Regions from separate parts of the Streptomyces sp. NPDC048636 genome, predicted to be linked through region 3. Evidence: riboswitches for the same ligand, from Rfam matches in the RefSeq annotation. Region 3 holds a riboswitch; each other region holds the start of a gene.

The links. A riboswitch is a leader RNA that binds a small molecule or an ion and turns the genes downstream of it on or off. The one in region 3 is predicted to bind cyclic di-AMP.
Positions count from the first base shown of each region.
Region 1: another riboswitch for cyclic di-AMP. It lies ahead of AB0C66_RS34145 (transglycosylase family protein); the one in region 3 lies ahead of AB0C66_RS11230 (NlpC/P60 family protein).
Region 2: another riboswitch for cyclic di-AMP. It lies ahead of AB0C66_RS32510 (M23 family metallopeptidase); the one in region 3 lies ahead of AB0C66_RS11230 (NlpC/P60 family protein).

Region 1 covers NZ_JBEZHR010000021.1:89,237-92,504, reverse strand. Annotated here, with positions in the region: gene AB0C66_RS34155 (cytochrome P450) at 1-385, shown strand, start outside; gene AB0C66_RS34150 (transglycosylase family protein) at 532-1,575, shown strand; cyclic di-AMP (ydaO/yuaA leader) riboswitch at 1,830-2,021, shown strand; gene AB0C66_RS34145 (transglycosylase family protein) at 2,029-2,700, shown strand; gene eno (phosphopyruvate hydratase) at 2,993-3,268, shown strand, end outside.
Region 2 covers NZ_JBEZHR010000018.1:103,317-106,584, forward strand. Annotated here, with positions in the region: gene AB0C66_RS32505 (pitrilysin family protein) at 1-1,216, shown strand, start outside; cyclic di-AMP (ydaO/yuaA leader) riboswitch at 1,434-1,597, shown strand; gene AB0C66_RS32510 (M23 family metallopeptidase) at 1,610-2,392, shown strand; gene AB0C66_RS32515 (GntR family transcriptional regulator) at 2,632-3,268, shown strand, end outside.
Region 3 covers NZ_JBEZHR010000003.1:143,898-147,165, forward strand. Annotated here, with positions in the region: gene pcrA (DNA helicase PcrA) at 1-1,640, opposite strand, end outside; cyclic di-AMP (ydaO/yuaA leader) riboswitch at 1,813-1,978, shown strand; gene AB0C66_RS11230 (NlpC/P60 family protein) at 1,986-3,137, shown strand.

The DNA.
Region 1 (3,268 bases), on a different contig from region 3:
GCTGCGCTATGACGGCCCGGTGGAGATCGCCACCTGGCGGTTCGCCACCGAGCCGCTGACCATCGGCGATGAGCGCATCGCCGCGGGCGAACCGGTGCTGGTGGTGCTCGCCGCCGCGGACCGCGACCCCGAGCGGTTCCCCGAGCCCGATGTGCTGGACCTCACGCGCACCGACAACCAGCATCTGGGCTACGGCCACGGCATCCACTACTGTCTGGGCGCCCCGCTCGCCCGGCTGGAGGCGCAGACCGCCCTCGCCACTCTGCTGCGCCGACTGCCCGATATCCGGCTTGCGGTGGATTCGGATGATCTGCGCTGGCGCGGTGGGCTGATCATGCGCGGACTGCGCACCCTCCCCGTGACATGGAATTCCCGGGGTGGCTGAGGCGCCGAAGCTCCTTGGCGGATGACATAAGTGACGAATGATCAGCGGCGTGACCGGGGCGTGACCTGGGATACACCGGCTTGTGATGATCGAGTGCCGTCGCTATGTTCAACCGACAACTCCACCGCCACACGAGAGGCCACCACATGCGTTCCGGGAACGGTCGGCACCGCCGCCCCCGCCAGGCTCCGGCCATCGTCGTCGCGGCGGGCATCACGGGTGCCGGGCTCGCCATCCCCCTCTTCGGGGCCAGCGGGGCCCAGGCCGCCTCCACCGCCACCTGGGACCAGGTCGCCGAGTGTGAGAGCGGCGGGATGTGGAGTGCCAACGAGGGCAACGGCTTCTACGGCGGCCTCCAGCTCACCCTGTCCATGTGGACGGAGCACGGCGGCACCGCCTACGCCCCGCGTCCCGATCTGGCAAGCCGCTCCCAGCAGATATCCGTGGCCCAGTCGATCCTGGACGAGCGCGGCCCGGACGCCTGGCCCAGCTGTGCGGTGAACGCGGGGCTGACCGACGGCGGCGACGCCCCCGAGGTGGACCCCGGGATCACCCGGGAGCCGTCCCTCGGCCAGCGCGGTGACGGCGGGGAGGGCGGCGAGCGCGGCGGCTCGGCGGCCGAGGACCGCGGGGACGCATGGGATTCCTCCGGGGACTCCTCCGGCTCCTCGGACGAGTCCGGCGATGAGCGGTGGGCGCCCGGCGACGACGAGGGATCCGAGGCGGACCAGGAGGAGGGGACAACGCCCTCCCCGTCCGCCTCGCCCACCGAGGAGGACGACGAGGACTCCGCGTCGCCGTCCCCGTCGGACACGAAGTCCTCCGACTCCCCGGACCGCCCGGACGCCTCGGCGTCCCCGGACGAGAGCGAGTCCCCGGACGAGAGCGCCGACCCCGCGCCCACCGGCCGCCACCGCGGCGCCGGGGACCCGGACGAGGCGAACGGCGACGAGGAGGCCCGGCGGCCCTCCGGGCGGCATGCCTCCCGGGACAGCGGGGAACGCGCCGAGGGGTCCTCGGACGACGGCTACCTCGTGCGCCCCGGTGACAACCTTTCAGAGATCGCCCAGCGCGAGGAGCTGTCGACCGGCTGGCACGGCCTCTACAAAGACAACGAAAGCCTCATCGGGGACAATCCGGATCTGATCCTCCCGGGTCAGCGGTTGGATCTGAGCGCCAAGGGGCGGTAGTTCGGGGTGAATTGCCCGATCTGGCGACGGTGAGACATACCTCTCGTCACATTGCCCGGAGCGCACCCCCTGTCCGATCTCTCCGCACCCGGCCCCACCTGCGTAGATGTGGGCCGGGAGAGATCAAATACAGCACCTCTCGCTGCGAATGGGGTGTTTGAACCTTCTCGGGGGGTGTGTTTACGGTCTTCCCGCTCGCCACCGCGGGCACCGTCGATCGTCACGCCGAATCCTGCCGGCGGTCGGGGGGAACCGACGCGTCAGCGCCGAAGGCAGGAGCGGGGGACCCAAGGTAGGTGCCGAACGGCCTGTGGACACGGGCTCGTCGGCTAGGGGTGAAGCCGGGTGTGATCGATCGTCGATCATTCGTCGATCGGTGGTGCACCGGCCGGGCAACTCACGTCCGAACCCGACAGCTCACCTCGTAGGCGTCGGTGAGGAAACGAACCAACGATGCTCAAGTCCAACGGCAAGCACCGTCGCCCGTCCAAGGCCACCCGTATCGCCGCCCTCGCCGGTCTCGCGGGCGCCGCCGTGGCCGCCCCGCTCATCGGGGCCACCTCCGCCTCCGCCGCCACCACCGCCCAGTGGGACAAGGTCGCGGAGTGCGAGGCCGGCGGCAACTGGTCGATCAACACCGGTAACGGCTACTACGGCGGACTACAGTTCTCGAGCTCCACCTGGGCCGCCTACGGCGGCACCTCGTTCGCCCCCACGGCCGACAAGGCCAGCAAGGACCAGCAGATACAGGTCGCCGAGAAGGTCCTCGCCGGCCAGGGCAAGGGCGCCTGGCCGGTCTGCGGCACCGGGCTGACCACCGGCGGCACCCCGTCGAGCTCCACCCCCTCCGACTCCGGTCAGCAGGAGTCCAAGGCCCCGGCGCCCAAGCCCGCGCAGCCGAAGGCCGAGACCCGTTCCGAGCCCGACCGCGCCGCGCGCCACGAGGCCCGCGGTCCGGTGAAGAAGGGCGACGGCGAGTACAAGGTCAAGGCCGGGGACACCCTGGGCGAGATCGCCAAGGCCGAGAAGGTCGAGGGCGGCTGGAAGAAGCTCTTCGAGCTGAACAAGGACATCGTCGAGCAGGCCGACCTGATCTACCCGGGTCAGCGGCTCCACCTGAGCTGACCGCGGTCCGGCCGACCGGGCCGGATCCGGGAACCGTCGGCCACGCGTCGACCACGAGCCCCGGCCGGGCGCGCCGCCCCGCGGTGCGTTCCGGCCGGGGCTCGATGGGTCTCGGCAAAGGGCTCACGGCAGAAGCTTCACGGCAAGGGCTTCGCGGAAAATGTAGATATCCGCACCCAAAACTGGCTATTTATGCCACGTCCTGTCTCGCGGGACGGGCGAACGGGGGGTCCGGCCCTCCGGTCCGGTTAGGCTCGTGTCGCTACCGCAGACACATACGAAGGAGAACCTCGTGCCGTCCATCGACGTCGTCGTAGCTCGCGAGATCCTCGACTCGCGAGGCAACCCCACGGTCGAGGTCGAGGTCGGCCTCGACGACGGCAGCACGGGCCGTGCCGCCGTTCCGTCCGGTGCCTCCACTGGCGCCTTCGAGGCCCTCGAGCTCCGTGACGGCGACAAGAACCGCTACAACGGCAAGGGCGTCGAGAAGGCCGTCCTCGCCGTGATCGAGCAGATCGGCCCGGAGCTCGTCGGCTACGACGCCACCGAGCAGCGGCTGATCGACCAG
Region 2 (3,268 bases), on a different contig from region 3:
CGCCGGGCTCGACGGAGTGGCGACCATCATGGCGCGCGCCCTGTCGGAGGGCACCGACAAGCACGACGCCGAGGAGTTCGCCGCCGAGCTCGAGCGCTGCGGCGCCACGCTGGACGCCCACGCCGACCACCCGGGCGTACGGGTCTCCCTGGAGGTCCCGGTCTCCCGGCTGCCCAAGGCGCTCGGGCTGCTCGCCGACGCGCTGCGCGCCCCCGCCTTCCCCGACAGCGAGGTCGAGCGGCTGGTGCGCAACCGGCTGGACGAGATCCCGCATGAGCTGGCCAACCCGGCCCGGCGCGCCTCCATGGCCCTGGCCAAGGAGCTGTTCCCGGCCGAGTCGCGGATGTCCCGGCCCCGCCAGGGCACCGAGAAGACGGTCGAGGGCATCGACGCGGCGGCCGTACGGGCCTACTACGAGGCGCATATCCGCCCGTCCACCGCGACCGCCGTCGTGGTCGGCGACCTCGCCGGGGTCGACCTCGACAAGGCCCTCGCCGACACCCTCGGCGCCTGGACCGGCGGCACGGCCGCGCCCCGCCCGGCCCCGCCGATCGTGGCCGACGACACCGGCCGTGTGGTGATCGTCGACCGGCCCGGCGCGGTCCAGACCCAGCTGCTGATCGGCCGGATCGGCGCCGACCGCCACGACCGCGTCTGGCCCGCCCAGGTGCTGGGCACCTACTGCCTGGGCGGCACCCTCACCTCCCGGCTCGACCGCGTGCTGCGCGAGGAGAAGGGCTACACCTACGGGGTGCGCTCCTTCTGCCAGGTGCTGCGCTCCACGGCCCCCTCGCCGTCCGGCGCTTCCGCGGGCGCCGCGATGCTGGCGATCAGCGGCTCGGTGGCCACCGAGGTCACCGGCCCGGCGCTGGAGGACCTCTGGAAGGTGCTGCGCACCGTGAAGGAGGAGGGGCTGACGGACGCCGAGCGCGATGTCGCCGTGCAGAACCTGGTGGGCGTCGCCCCGTTGAAGTACGAGACCGCGGCCGCCGTCGCGGGCACCCTCGCCGACCAGGTCGAGCAGCACCTTCCGGACGACTTCCAGGCGCAGTTGTACGCCCGGCTCGCCGAAGCCGGGACGGTGGAGGCCACCGCCGCGGTGGTGAGCGCCTTCCCGGCGGACCGGCTGGTCACGGTGCTGGTCGGCGACGCCTCGGAGATCGAGGGGCCGGTCCGGGAGCTGGGCATCGGTGAGGTGACCGTCGTCTCGGGCTGACCCCCGGCGCGACCCCCGGTCCCCCAACGGGCCATCAGCGGAAGGACCCTGGCATCGCATGCGATGTCAGGGTCTTTCCGAATGCCCGTTTTATAGGGAGGTTGGCTGTTTGGTTTGTGGGGAGAGCAACAAAAATCCGGATCTGTTTGGTGATCGAAAGACGGCCCGATTAGCGTCAGTGCGGCTGTTCGCCATCTACACGCCGCACCCGCGGCACGGGCAGCCATCGCCGAGTCCCCGTACGGCGCGAGCCAGGGGAGCCGGGGACCCAATGTCCCCAGGGGTGAATCGGGCGCCTTGTCCTCCGGGACGAGGGGGCCGTAGGAGACCTTCCTGCTCCGAACCCGTCAGCTAACCCGGTAGGCGAGAAGGAAGGAAGGAGTGCGCCACAGCATGGCGTTCACCCGTGCCACCGGGAAACACCGCCGTCCCCGACGGTCCGTCCGCACCGGCGCGAACATCGTGGGAGCGACCACCGTCGCCTCGGGCGTCGTCGCCGGTATCGCCGGACCCGCCCTCGCCGCCGAGCCCGCTCCCGAGCAGACCGGGCTACAGCAGGCGATCGTGATCGACGAGGGTCTGGCCGACCAGATCCAGGCCCAGGCGCAGTCCCAGGAGACCGCCGCCGCGGAGGCCGCGGCCAAGGCGCGGGCCGAGACCATCGCCCGCCAGGAGGCCGCCAGGAAGGCCGAGGCGGCCGCGAAGAAGGCCAAGGCGGAGCGGGCGGCCAAGGAGCGCGCCGCGCGCGAGGCCGAGCGCAAGCGCCTCAACACCTTCGTCTCGCCGGTCTCCGGCTCCTATGTCTCCACCGCCTACCAGGCGTCCAGCGGTCTGTGGTCCTCCGGCAGCCACACCGGTATCGACTTCCACGCGGCCTCGGGCACCTCGGTGCACGCGGTGGGCGCCGGTGAGGTCGTCGAGGCGGGCTGGGGCGGCTCCTACGGCAACAACATCGTCATCAAGATGAAGGACGGCACGTACACCCAGTACGGCCACATGTCCTCCCTGAACGTCTCGGTCGGCCAGACGGTCACCCCGGGCCAGCAGATCGGCCTGTCGGGCGCCACCGGCAACGTCACCGGACCGCACCTGCACTTCGAGGCGCGCACCAGTCCCGACTACGGCTCGGACATCGACCCCGTGGCGTACCTGCGCTCGCACGGCGTCGGCGTCTGACCCCGCCGCGGCCGTGCCCCCGAGGGGCACCTCCGTACATCTGGCACCACCGAAGGCCCCGTCCGCCCGGAGCGGACGGGGCCTTCGGTATGTCGCCCCACTCCCGCTGACCAAAAACATCCATGAAATCCCGTCCGCCATCGGAAATTCCCTGGTTCTGGAATAGAGTTGTCGAACGCCCGGCAATCGGGTGCGTTTCGCTGGGATTAAGGCGGAGGTTCAACAGTGCGGGACCGGAAGTGAACGGGGATACCGCCGAGATCACGGGCGGTCGGCGGATTTCGGCGCATGCGGTGTGCACGGCCATTCGCGAGCACATCGTCTCCGGTGCCTATCCGCCCGGCAGCCGGCTCACCGAGGAACTGCTCGCGCGCCGCTACGGCGTCTCACGGGTGCCCATCCGGGAGGCCCTGCGCACCCTGGAGTCCGAGGGCTTCGTGATCACCCGGCGCCATGCGGGCGCATGTGTCGCCCAGCCCACCGAGCGGGAGGCGGCCGACCTCCTCGACATCCGCGGGCTGCTGGAGCCGCTGGGCGCCGCCCGCGCCGCCCAGCGCCGCACCGAGGCCCAGTTGAAGGTGTTGCGCGGTCTGGTCCGGCTCGGACAGGAGCGGGCCCGCCGGGGGAGCCTGGGTGAACTGCGGCCGCTGGGCGACTGGTTCCACGAGATCCTGGCGCAGGCGTCGGGCAGTCCGAGCCTGGCCGGGCTTCTCGTCCAGGTGCGGCGCAAGATCGCCTGGGTCTACCCGTCCGATGCCCCGCACGAGCCGGAGCGGCGGCCGGAGCGGTCCGGGCCGGGAGGTGTGGGCGGGCATCCCGACCCGGTGGTGCGGGCGGTGGCGTCCTGGGCGGAGCACGGCGCGCTGGTGGACGCGG
Region 3 (3,268 bases):
TCCATCAGCGTGTTGAACCGCTTCACCGCGTTCGCCGAGCGGGCCGCCATGCCGTACGCCTCGTCGACCCGGCGCAGCGCCTGCGGGAAGGTGATCTTCTCGCGGAGCGCCAGCGCGTCGATCATCGCTTCGGCGCGATCGCCGATACCGCGCTTGGGCACGTTCAGGATGCGGCGCAGCGGGACGGTGTCCTCGGGGTTGGCCAGCACCCGCAGATAGGCGAGGACGTCCCGGACCTCCTTGCGCTCGTAGAAGCGCACTCCGCCGACGACCTTGTAGGGCAGCCCGACCCGGATGAAGACTTCCTCGAAGACACGGGACTGGGCGTTGGTGCGGTAGAAGACGGCGACATCACCGGCCTTGGCGTCGCCCGCGTCCGTCAGCCGGTCGATCTCGTCGGCGACGAACTGGGCCTCGTCGTGCTCGGTGTCGGCGACATAGCCGGTGATGGTCGCCCCGGCCCCGGCCTCGGTCCACAGGTTCTTCGGGCGGCGGTTCTCATTGCGCTCGATCACCGCGTTGGCCGCGCTGAGGATGGTCTGTGTGGAGCGGTAGTTCTGCTCGAGCAGGATGGTCCGCGCCTGCGGGTAGTCCTCCTCGAACTGGAGGATGTTACGGATGGTGGCGCCGCGGAAGGCGTAGATGGACTGGTCGGCGTCGCCCACCACACACAGCTCACCGGCCGCGGTCTCCTCGGTGTCCGTGCCCACCAGCTCGCGCACCAGGGTGTACTGCGCGTGGTTGGTGTCCTGGTACTCGTCGACCAGCACATGGCGGAACCGGCGGCGGTAGTGCTCGGCGACATCGGGGAACGCCTGGAGCAGATTGACCGTGGTCATGATGATGTCGTCGAAGTCCAGCGCGTTGGCCTCGCGCAGCCTCGACTGGTACATCGCGTACGCCTCGGCGAGGGTCTTCTCCAAGCCGTCCGACGCCTGCCCGGCGAAGGTCTCCTCGTCGATCAGCTCGTTCTTCAGGTTGGAGACCTTGGCGCTGAACGACTTGGGCGGGAACCGCTTGGGGTCCAGGTCGAGATCACGGCAGACCAGCGCCATCAGCCGCTTGGAGTCGGCCGCGTCATAGATCGAGAACGATGAGGTGAAGCCCAGCTTCTTGGACTCGCGGCGCAGGATCCGGACACAGGCGCTGTGGAAGGTGGAGACCCACATGGCATGGGCCCGCGGGCCCACCAGCTCCTCCACCCGCTCCTTCATCTCGCCCGCCGCCTTGTTGGTGAAGGTGATGGCGAGGATCTGGCCGGGGTGCACTCCGCGCGCGCCGAGCAGATACGCGATGCGGTGGGTGAGCACCCGGGTCTTGCCGGAACCGGCGCCCGCGACGATCAGCAGGGGGGTGCCGGTGTGCTCGACCGCGGCCCTCTGCTGCTCGTTCAGCCCCTCGAGCAGGGCGGCCGGATCCACGGGGGGCCGCGCCGCGCCGTCCCGGTAATACGCCTCCCGGGGCACGCTCGGCACCGGCTCGTCGTGCGCACCGCTGAAGAGGTGGTGCGGTACGTCCTCGCCACCGCCGGAGCCATGGTGCTCGGGGACCTCATGGCCCTCGTGGTCCTCGGGCGGCGGGTGCTCCTCGCCCGAGGGCCCGAGGTCCGCCAGGAAGCTGTCGTCAAAGAGGCTGCTCATCGCTGACCGAGTCTAGGCCGCGCCACTGACAGCCCACGTACGAACATCACGAAACGGTTTCGGGCAAATCACCCACCAGCCTTCACAGGAGCCCCACGAGTTGGCTACCGTCCTGCGTCAGGCAGTCCGGACACCCGTCGGCGAACAGCGTCGGCACGGGCGGCCGCCGCCGAGTCCGGTCCCGCCCCACGGCAGCCGGAGCCGGGGACCCACACGTTCCACCGGGGTGAATCGGCCCGGGAGACGGCACCTCGTGTGCCGCCCGGACGGGCCGTAGGGCAGCCTTCCGTCCGCCCGAACCCGACAGCTAACCCGGTAGGCGGTCCACGGAAGGAGTCGCCTCCCTTGGCGTCGCACCGCAAACCGCGGGCCCGGATACCGGCCGCCGGTCAGAGCCGGCGGACCGCCGTCGGGCTCACCACGGCCGCCCTGGCCTCGGCCACCCTGCTCTCCCAGACGGCGAACGCCGCGCCGGGCGATCCCAAGCCCGCCACCCAGTCGATCGAAGAGGTCAAGAAGAAGGTCGACAGCCTGTACCACCAGGCGGAGAGCGCCACCCAGGGCTACAACGCCGCCAAGGAGCGGACCGAGACCCAGCGCGCCAAGGTCGACAAGCTGCTGGACACGGTCGCCAAGCGCACCGAGAAGCTCAATGAGGCCCGGCGGACCCTCGGCTCCCTGGCCGCCGCCCAGTACCGCAGCGGCGGTATGGCCAGCAGCACCGCCGCCATGCTCTTCTCCTCCGATCCGCAGGACGTCTTCGACCAGTCACACCTGATGGACCGGCTCTCCGGCCACCAGAAGAAGGCCGTCGAGGAGTTCCGGACGCAGCGGACGGAGGCGGCCAGGGAGCGCGGCTCCGCCACCAAGAGCCTCGCCTCGCTGACCTCCTCGCAGCAGACCCTCAAGGCGAAGAAGAAGTCCGTCCAGAGCAAGCTCTCCGAGGCCCGGCGGCTGCTGTCGAATCTGACCGCCAAGGAGAAGGCACGTCTCGCGGCGCTCGAGAAGAAGAAGCAGGAGGAGGCCCGGCGCAAGGCCGCCGAGCTGGCCGAGAAGCAGCGCAAGGCGGAGGCCGAGCGTCAGCGGCAGCAGGACGGGAACGACGGCTCCGGCTCGTCCACCCCGTCCAGCCCCGCGCCCTCCAACAGCACCAAGGCGGCGAAGGCCATCGCCTTCGCGCAGGCCCAGGTCGGCAAGCCGTACGTCTGGGGTGCCACCGGCCCCAACTCCTTCGACTGCTCGGGACTCACCCAGGCCGCCTGGAAGTCCGCCGGGGTCTCCCTGCCGCGCACCACCTGGGACCAGGTGAAGGTCGGGACGCGGGTATCGACCTCCGATCTCGAACCGGGCGATCTGGTCTTCTTCTACGACGACATCAGCCATGTCGGGCTCTACATCGGCGACGGGATGATGATCCACGCGCCGAAGCCGGGTGACGCGGTGAAGAAGGCGCCGATCACCGAGATGCCGGTCTATGGCAGCGTCCGCCCCGCCTGACCCGGCGAAGCCGGATCAGGCGGGGCGCCGCCGACGCGAGGCCGGGGGCCGCCAACGGCCCCCGGCCGACCCCGTGTCGCCGTGCCGGACCGCGACCGGTGACAGCGGTACCCGAGGCCGTCGCAGAAGAC